Regions from separate parts of the Bradyrhizobium sp. AZCC 1719 genome, predicted to be linked through region 1. Evidence: predicted binding sites of a transcription regulator. Region 1 holds the regulator's gene; each other region holds the start of a gene.
The links. Region 1 encodes LexA, which represses DNA repair genes until DNA is damaged. Its sites were predicted from a motif close to TGTTCNNNNTGTGTTCNG; they were not measured.
Positions count from the first base shown of each region.

Region 2: V1292_RS06345 (helicase-related protein) is a predicted target of LexA. The motif match lies at 1,056-1,073, and genes of this name have one in related genera.
Region 3: ruvC (crossover junction endodeoxyribonuclease RuvC) is a predicted target of LexA. The motif match lies at 1,238-1,255, and genes of this name have one in related genera.

Region 1 is NZ_JAZHRU010000001.1:5,163,015-5,166,290, reverse strand. Features, by position in the region: gene V1292_RS24260 (molybdopterin molybdotransferase MoeA) at 1-725, shown strand, start outside; gene lexA (transcriptional repressor LexA) at 934-1,635, shown strand; gene V1292_RS24250 (hypothetical protein) at 1,864-2,286, shown strand; gene V1292_RS24245 (hypothetical protein) at 2,332-2,601, shown strand; partial or broken gene V1292_RS24240 (ComEC/Rec2 family competence protein) at 2,609-3,276, opposite strand, start outside.
Region 2 is NZ_JAZHRU010000001.1:1,309,868-1,313,143, reverse strand. Features, by position in the region: gene V1292_RS06350 (DUF3108 domain-containing protein) at 1-672, shown strand, start outside; gene V1292_RS06345 (helicase-related protein) at 1,307-3,276, shown strand, end outside.
Region 3 is NZ_JAZHRU010000001.1:2,564,199-2,567,474, forward strand. Features, by position in the region: gene V1292_RS12095 (methyl-accepting chemotaxis protein) at 1-121, opposite strand, end outside; gene V1292_RS12100 (YebC/PmpR family DNA-binding transcriptional regulator) at 321-1,067, shown strand; gene ruvC (crossover junction endodeoxyribonuclease RuvC) at 1,286-1,813, shown strand; gene ruvA (Holliday junction branch migration protein RuvA) at 2,112-2,729, shown strand; gene V1292_RS12115 (hypothetical protein) at 2,726-3,175, shown strand.

The DNA of each region.
Region 1 (3,276 bases):
TGAACTACCCGGAGCTTGCAGTGCACCGTCGCCCGAAAGTTGCGATGCTGGCGACTGGCGACGAACTGGTGATGCCGGGCGCAAGCCCCAGCCCCGGCCAGATCGTCTATTCCAACGGCTACAGCTTGCGGGCGCTGGCGCGGGCCGAGGGAGCAGAAATCATTGACCTCGGAATCGCCGCCGACACCGTCGCCGCGACCGCGGAAGGCATCAGCCGTGCTCGCAAGGCCGACGCCGACATCCTGATCACCATTGGCGGCGCTTCGGTCGGCGACCACGACCTCGTCAAGCGGTCGCTGGAGGCCGAGGGCATCGCCATGGCGTTCTGGCGGATCGCGATGCGGCCGGGCAAGCCGATGATGCATGGCAGGCTGGAGGCGATGCGGGTGATCGGCCTGCCCGGCAATCCCGTTTCCTCCTATGTCTGCGGCTTCCTGTTCCTGGTGCCGCTGATTCGCGCTCTATCGGGCCGCGATACCATCCATCACCCGCGCGAAAGCGCCCTGCTCGGCCGCGATCTCGCCGCCAACGACCAGCGCGAAGACTATCTTCGCGCCTACCTCGAAACGCGCGACGACGGCACGCTGGTCGCCGTGCCGGTGAACCATCAGGACTCGTCGCTATCAGGGAATCTCGCTGCGGCACGGGCACTTGTGATACGTCCGCCGTTCGCGCCGGCTGCCGCAAAGGGCTCGCCTTGCGAGCTGCTCCGGCTGCCGGAATGACGCCTGAACCGCGCTCCGACAGCACTTTGGGCCGGAACCGCAATGCGTTCACCTGAAATTAAGTGGTTGCGGAACACATATCGAACATATAGTGTCCGTTCATGATTTGTTTCGACTGCTAGTGTCTTTGATTGGGAGTTGGGGGACTCCGCGATCTTGGGCTCTGAAGATTCGGAACGAGACGACGCCAACCGGGGGATTGCTCGCGATGCTTACGCGCAAACAGTACGAACTTCTGCGTTTCATCAATGAACGGCTGAAAGAGGCCGGCGTGCCGCCCTCCTTCGACGAGATGAAGGACGCGCTCGATCTGCGCTCGAAATCCGGAATCCACCGCCTCATCACGGCACTGGAGGAGCGCGGCTTCATCCGTCGCCTGCCCAACCGCGCCCGCGCCATCGAAGTCATCAAGCTGCCTGAGCTCGCAGCCGCCGCCAACAGCCGCCGCGGCTTCACGCCGAGCGTCATCGAGGGCACGCTCGGCAAGCGCACGGTGAGCGCGCCGGCCGCCGAGGACGACGGCAATCGCCCGGTCGCCGTGCCTGTCATGGGCCGGATTGCCGCCGGTACGCCGATCGAGGCGCTGCAGACCCGCAGCCACACCATCAGCGTACCGCCTGACATGCTCGGCTCCGGCGAACATTACGCGCTCGAAGTGCGCGGCGATTCCATGGTGGACGCCGGCATTCTCGACGGCGACATGGCGCTGATCCAACGCAACGAAACCGCCGACACCGGCGACATCGTCGTGGCGCTGATCGACGAGGAGGAAGCGACGCTGAAGCGCTTCCGCCGCCGCGGCGCCTCGATTGCGCTCGAGCCCGCCAACACCGCTTATGAAGTCCGCATCCTGCCGCCGAACCGGGTCCGGATTCAGGGCAAGCTGATCGGGCTGTACCGCAAATACTGACCCATTATGCCGTCCGGGCCGTGACGGAAAAGAGCCCCGGCCCGTGGCCGGGGTTTTTTGTTGCACGTGTGGAACTAAGGCACGTTAGCGCGTTTGTGAATGTGGCGCAGTGCGCCAGTCGCAGAATTGCCCAGAACAGAGAAAAGGCTCTGCGCCATGTCCACTCTGATAGAGGCCTGTGCCTCCTTCTAGACACGGGTCAGCTATCTCAAACGAGGGAGCCATCCGATGTGTGACTATAGCCTGCATGCTGTGGCTACGCGGCCTGCCGAGGTCGGCGAGACGCTGATCACGACGACATTCCGCGGTACATCGACCCGCGGCTTTGCGTCGGAACGCGAGCCTGCAGTGGCGGTCTGCATGCTTCCCGGCACCGAACTGGCGTTCGCTGAGGACGTCAAATACGACAACCGGTGGATCTGGACTCGAACCACCGACTGGCGGGTCGGCAAGTTCAATCAAATCGACCCCCATATATCCGACCGTCACCATGACGCGATCGAATTTCCCGACGGAAGCCATGTGCTGGTGACGCAGCTTTGCGAAGGCCAGCGCGCGACCGTGCTGCAATTGCCGGTGGTCCAGACCGGTGGCGAACGCGCGCCGAAGGTGACGGAAGCGCCTCCGGCCGAATCGATCGTGACCGGATAAACGCCCACGCGAATACGATCCGCCGGTCCAGGCCGGCGGATCGTGGTGGTTCATTTTTCAGAACTCGGCACCGCAGGGGGGCAGTCGGTGGTCAACAAGGTTACGTGGCAAAAAGCCGGGCGCGTCACTGAGCCCGGGCGGTACATGTTCAGGTACGGCTGGCTCACCATCACGGCCGAAGATCTCGCAATCTGGCGGCAATTCCCTGACGCATCGTTCACGCTGGTCGCTCTGCCGTCGGCGCCCGACGCGCCCGAGGAATTCCATCTCGGCGCGTTCGAAATACCAGCCAAGCCCACGGTCGACGAGCACTGAAGATCATCTACTCCTCCGCCTGCAGGTCTGCCTCGGCCGGCGTGGCATCGACGCTGCGCGGTGGCACGACGCGCGGCGCAAGCACGGTGGTGTCGGCCTCGCGCTCGCCGGCTATGGCCGGCGACCACGGGCGGTCGATGCCTCTCGGCTTGACCGCCTCGACGACAAATCCCTCCCGGCTGCGCCGCAACGCCATCGCGCCCTGCCGCCGCAGTCGTTCGGCGCCGATGACGGAAGCACCGCATGCCGGCGGGGCCTGCCGCAGCGTCACAATGATTGCTGCGCGCTCGCAATCGTCCGAAAACGCCTCGGGTCTGAGCGCCTGCGCGATCAGGGCACCGCCGGCGGATTGCACCACGCAGCCAAGATCGTCGCATGAGACACCTGACGTGAGCGAGGCGTCAGCCGCGGTTCGCGCGTCCGCATCCGCCGCCAGCCACTCCTTCAAAAGAAAGACGTCCCGAGACCCCTTGCCCGCGTGCATCAAATGTAGCCGGCCATCCTGGCCGCGCACCCCGACATTGCGCCCGTCGGCGGAAATCAGGATATCCGGCTGCGGCACCCTCGCCGCCCACAGCGCCGCTGATAGTACCAGCGCCGCACCCGACCAGCGCAGCGGCGTGCGCAACAGGCCGAGCAGGATGATGCCGAGGCTCGCCGCAATCAGCGGGCCGA
Region 2 (3,276 bases), 3.9 Mb from region 1:
GATGTGTTTTCGGCCTCGGCGCAAGGCGGCACGGCCGGGCTGTTGAAGGCGTTTTCCGGCGGCACCGGTTCCGGCGCCAGCCAGGGCCGCATCGTGAACGGCGCGCTGGTGGCGAACGCCTATACCGCGACCACCACCACGCAGAAGAAATCCGAGACCATCCGGATTTCGCTGGCCAATGGCGGCGTGAAGGAATTTTCGATCGACCCGGCGCCGCCGGTCGATCCCGGCCGCATTCCCGTCACCGACGCGCACCGCAAAAGCGTGCTCGATCCCATGACAGGCTCACTGCTGCGCGTGCCCGGCAATGGCGAAGTGCTGGCGCCGGATTCCTGCCGCACCGGAGCCGGGATTTTCGACGGACGCATGCGCTACGATCTCAAGCTCGATTACAAGCGCATGGAAACGGTCAAAGCCGAAAAGGGCTATCACGGGCCGGCGCTGGTCTGCGCGATCTATTTCAACCCCGTCGCGGGCTACATCCCCGATCGCCCCGTGATCAAATATCTCGCGAACGAACGGCGGATCGAGATCACGTTCGTGCCGATTGCGGGGACGCGCGTCCTGGTTCCCTTCCGCATGACGATCCCGACGCCGTTTGGCCTGGCGATGCTGGAAGCGACGTCGTTCGTGACATCGGCGATGCCGCCACGGGTGGCGAAGACGAACTAAAGTTCTTCCCTTCTCCCCTTGTGGGAGAAGGTGGCGCGAAGCGCCGGACGAGGGGTTCTCTCCGCGCGCACGACTCGTGGAGAGAACCCCTCACCCGTCGCCGAACTTCGTTCGGCGCCACCCTCTCCCACAAGGGGAGAGGGGAAGAGAGATCGCGCTAGGGGCGAGCGCAGCCCGCTCGCGACGAAATCGATGCAATCGCCATGAATCATGTTGACTCTTGACCACTTCTGATTCGACTCCGGTCTTTAAGAAATTAGTCCCGAAACCGTCGCTTGTGGAGCCGCCGTAAACTTGATCTAGTGCCGCCCCGAGCGCTTCAGCGCGAGATGTTGCGGTGAACGTATCGGGTCTCGGGAGGAGTCAGCGATTCGGACGCGATTCGTTCCAGACTCGTTCCAAAGCTTAAGCCGCGACCGCATCACCGTCGCAAAGTGAAACAGAATCGGCCGAATTGACGCCGAGGGAAGAGGGTTCTCAGTTTTCCGTCATGCGAAGCGACTTGTCCGCCGTAGCTTTAGCGAAGGCGGAAGCAATCCATCTCACCGCAAGCTGAGGAATGGATTGCTTCGTCGCTTGCGCTCCTCGCAATGACGGCCTGAGCGCCAGCACCAAAAAGAAACACCTGTACAGAATGGCTTTCTCTCCTTCCACGTTCGCGACTGATCGCGCGCCCGGCGCAGGCGTTACCGCTGTCCTCGGGCCGACCAATACCGGCAAGACGCATCTGGCCATCGAGCGGATGCTGGGGCATTCGTCGGGCGTGATCGGGCTGCCGCTGCGGCTGCTGGCGCGCGAGGTCTACAACAAGATCGCCGATCGCGCCGGGACGGAAGCGGTTGCGCTCGTGACCGGTGAAGAGAAGATCAAGCCGAAGAATCCGCGCTACTGGGTCTCCACTGTCGAAGCGATGCCGCGCGATCTCGACGTGTCGTTTCTTGCCGTCGACGAAATCCAGATCGCGGCCGATCTCGAGCGCGGGCACGTCTTCACTGACCGCATCCTGCATCGGCGCGGCCGCGACGAGACGCTGCTGTTAGGGGCCGCCACCATGCGCCCGATCATCGAGCGGCTGCTGCCGGGCGCTTCCATCGTCACGCGTCCGAGGCTCTCGCAGCTCGAATTCGCCGGCGACCGCAAGATCACGCGCCAGCCGCGGCGCACTGCGATCGTCGCGTTCTCGGCCGATGAAGTCTACGCGATCGCCGAATTGATCCGCCGCCAGCATGGCGGCGCGGCCGTCGTGCTTGGCTCGCTCTCGCCGCGTACGCGAAACGCGCAAGTCGCGATGTTCCAGAACGGCGACGTCGACTATCTCGTCGCCACCGACGCGGTCGGCATGGGCCTGAATCTCGACGTCGACCACGTCGCGTTTGCCTCCGACCGCAAGTATGACGGCTATCAGTTCCGCCGGCTCAATCCGGCCGAGTTCGCGCAGATCGCGGGTCGCGCCGGGCGCGCCACCCGCAACGGCACCTTCGGCACCACCGGCCGCTGTGCACCGTTCGAGCCGGAACTGGTGAACGCGCTGCAGAACCACACGTTCGACAGCGTCAAAATGCTGCAATGGCGGAATTCGAAGCTGGATTTTTCTTCGCTCGGCGCGCTGCAGGTCTCGCTGGCCCTGCCGCCGGGGCACGAGGCCTTGACCCGCGCGCCGATTGCCGAAGATCTGCGCGTTCTCGATCATGCGGCGCGCGACGGCGAGGTGAGGGAAATGGCCCACGGCGCACCAGCCGTGGAACGGCTGTGGGACGCCTGCCAGATCCCGGATTACCGCAAGATCGCGCCGGCTGCCCATGCCGAGCTCGTGACCACGCTTTATGCTTTCCTGATGAAGAAAGGTCGGATACCCGACGCATGGTTCGCCGCCCAGGTCGACCAGGCCGACCGCGTTACCGGCGATATCGACACGCTGTCGGGCCGGATCGCGCAAATCCGCACCTGGACCTTCGTCGCCAACCGGCCGGACTGGCTGTCCGACCCCGACCACTGGCAGGGGATCACCCGTGAGGTGGAAAATAAATTATCCGATGCGCTGCATGAACGGCTTACGGAGCGTTTCGTTGACCGGCGGACCAGTGTATTGATGCGCCGCCTGCGGGAGAACTCAGTTTTGAATACGGAAATTGGCAAGACCGGCGAAGTGATTGTGGAAGGCCACGCGATCGGCCGGCTCGATGGATTTACCTTTGCACCCGATGCGGCGGAAGCCGGCTCGGACGCCAAGGCGCTGCAGGCCGCCGCCCAGCAGGTGCTGGCGAGCGAGATCAACGCGCGCGCGGAAAAGCTCTCAGCCGCGCCGGACGATCAGTTCGTGCTGACCTCCGACGGCACCATCCGCTGGACCGGCGATGCGGTCGCAAAACTCGTCGCGGCCGACGATGCGCTGCATCCGCGTATCCGCATCATTTCCGATGAGCGCCTCTCCGGTGCGCCGCGCGAGGCCGTGCAAACGCGGCTCGATCTGTGGCTGAAGACGCATATCGAAAAGCTGTTGGGGCCGCTGTTCGGGCTGTCGAAGGCCGAGGACATCACGGGTATTGCGCGCGGCATCGCGTTCCAGCTCGTCGAAGCGCTCGGGGTGCTGGAGCGCTCGAAGAT
Region 3 (3,276 bases), 2.6 Mb from region 1:
CCTTGGCCGAGTCGCCATCGCCTGAGACGGCCTCCGTCACGGCGGCGGCCGTCTGAACCTTGGGCTGGACGGCAGGCAAAGCCGGTTCCGCCACCTGCTTTTTGAACAAACCGAAGGCCATGGGGTCCCTTAAAAGTTGAGGGCGCGTGCGAAATCCTCTCATCCGAGCATGAAATCATGGTTAACAACTGCCTGATATTTCGGCGCGCGGCAGTAGCGGCATACCCGGATGGGACGTAAATCTTTGATTTCAGCCGGTTGCCGGCCTATAAGGCCGCGCTTCACCCCCTACACCCCCGGATGAATCCAAGAGACTCCGCATGGCCGGCCATTCCCAATTCAAGAACATCATGCACCGCAAGGGCCGGCAGGATGCCCAGAAGTCCAAGCTGTTCAGCAAGCTGGCGCGCGAGATCACGGTCGCCGCCAAGCTGGGAACGCCGGACCCGGCGATGAACCCCCGGCTGCGCGCGGCCGTGATCGCGGCCCGCCAGGAGAACATGCCGAAGGACAATATCGAGCGCGCCATCAAGAAGGCGATCGGCGGCGAGAGCGAGAGCTATGACGAGATCCGCTACGAGGGCTACGGCCCTGGCGGCGTCGCCATCATCGTCGAGGCGCTGACGGACAACCGCAACCGCGCCGCCTCCGATATCCGCTCCTATTTCACCAAGTCCGGCGGCAATCTCGGCGAAACCGGCTCAGTCGCCTTCATGTTCGACCGCACTGGCATCATCGAGTACGACGCCAGCAAGGCCTCCGACGACGCGATGCTGGAAGCCGCCATCGAGGCCGGCGCCGACGACGTCGTATCCAGCGAAAGCGGTCACGAGATCTACGCCTCGCAGGAAACCTTTCGCGAGGTTGCGAAAGCGCTGGAAGCCAAGTTCGGCGAAGCCCGCAAGGCAGCGCTGACCTGGAAGCCGCAGAACACGGTCGCGGTGGATGACGAGACCGGCGAGAAGTTGTTGAAGCTGATGGACCTGTTGAACGAGCACGACGACGTGCAGAACGTCTACGCCAATTTCGAGGTTTCCGACGCGCTGGTCGCCAAGATGGGCGGGTAGGGCGCCGCGTCGCCGAGCGCTCCATATTCCGCTGTCGTCGCCCGGCTTGACCGGGCGATCCAGTATCCAGAGGCCGTGGTGATTGCGCCGATAAGCCGCGGCGTACTGGATCCCCGCCTTCGCGGGGATGACAAGAGGAGCAAGGGGCGACGACCGGGGTAGGGGATTTCCGTTCTCTTTATGTTTCGTTCATCCAGCTCTGGCGTTATCACTACGCCATGACATCCCCACCGATTCGCCATCCCGTCCGGATTATCGGCATCGACCCAGGCCTGCGCCGCACCGGCTGGGGCGTGATCGAGACCGAGGGTAACCGCCTCGTCTTCGTCGGCTGCGGCTCGGTGGAGCCGCCGGACAATCTGCCCATAGCGAGCCGCCTGCTCGCGATCCATGAAGGGCTCGCCGCCGTGCTCGGCGATTTCAGGCCGGCGGAAGCTGCGGTGGAGCAGACTTTTGTCAACAAGGACGGCGTCGCCACCCTGAAGCTAGGCCAGGCCCGCGGCGTCGCCATGTTGGCGCCCGCGATGTTCGGCATATCGGTTGCGGAATACGCGCCCAATCAAGTGAAGAAGACCGTGGTCGGAGCGGGCCACGCCGACAAGAACCAGATCGCCGTGATGCTGAAGATATTGCTGCCGAAGGCCGAGCCCAGATCCGCCGACGCCGCCGACGCGCTGGCGATCGCCATCACCCACGCCCACCACCGCCAGAGCGCGGCGCTGCGGCTGAAAGTGGCGAGCGCATGATGAGCTCCCGCCGCGTCAGGCCAAGTGAGGGAAGCACACTCGTCAGGCTCCCTCCCCCCTTGCGGGGGAGGGTTGGGGAGAGGGGTAAGCCGCGGGCTCCGATCAAAGTCGCGCAGCGACAATCTATCAACGAACGCCGCAAGATGATGCGTGAGGATACGAGTGCTTCGCCTCAGACAACTGAGCAAGCGGCACCCCTCTCCCTAACCCTCCCCCGCAAGGGGGGAGGGAACCCATTCTCCGGTGCGTCCCCAACTATTGTCGGTACCGCCATCGCCTTCGAATCCGGGACGCCCCAATGATCGGCAAACTCAAAGGCCTGATCGATTCCTACGGCGAGGATTACGTGATCCTCGATGTCGGCGGCGTCGGTTATCAGGTGCATTGCTCGTCGCGCACGCTGCAGGCGCTGCCGTCGCCCGGTGAGGCCGCGGTGCTGTCGATCGAAACCTATGTCCGCGAGGATCAGATAAAACTGTTCGGCTTCCGCACAGACACGGAGCGCGAATGGTTTCGCCTGCTGCAGACCGTGCAGGGCGTCGGCGCCAAGGTCGCGCTCGCCGTGCTCTCCACGCTCCCGCCGGCCGAACTCGCCAATGCGATTGCGCTGCGCGACAAGGCCGCGGTGTCGCGCACGCCTGGCGTCGGACCGAAAGTCGCCGAGCGCATCGTGTCTGAATTGAAGGACAAGGCGCCGGCGTTCGCCAATGTCGATCCCGCCGTGGTGCATCTGGCCGGCGCCATCGACAGCGACCGCGCACCGCGCCCGGTGACCGACGCGATCTCGGCGCTGGTCAATCTCGGCTACGGCCAGCCACAGGCCGCCGCCGCCATCGCCACCGCCTCGCGCAGCGCGGGCGAGAATGCCGAGACGGCTCAGCTTATCCGGCTGGGCCTGAAGGAACTGGCGAAGTGAGCGGAGCCACATTCTTCCGTGATGAAGCCGGGACGCTGTCGCCGTTCTGGCGGTTCGTGCTAATTGTTGCGATTTTTCTACTGATCTGGCCGCCCATTTTCGGCAACGTCGGTTGGTGGATGAAGTTTGACTTTGGCCCATCGCTCCTTGTTGGCGTGACAGTCATAGCGACGTGGTCTTATTTCTTCGCGCCCGCTGCACTATTCGCAGGCATCATTCATGCTGTTGCTGCCATCAGTTTTCACTACAATTCGGTATGGGTACCTTTGCTGACGGCTGTATGTGCAACAATCCTGATCATGGTCTCGATCTCTGCGATAGGGCCCGGACCAACGCACAGCCTGATCGATGTGCCGCTCGAAGGCTATGTCATTTTTATTGTTGCCTCACTGATAGCGTCGCTGATCTGCTGGCGCCTGACGCGCCGATTTGCGAGGCTGGCATGACCACCCACGCATCGTCGCACCCGAGCGCCGATCCGGCGATGTCGGCGATACCAGGCTGGGGCTGAAGGAACTGGCGAAATAGATTATGTTCGCCACTGACT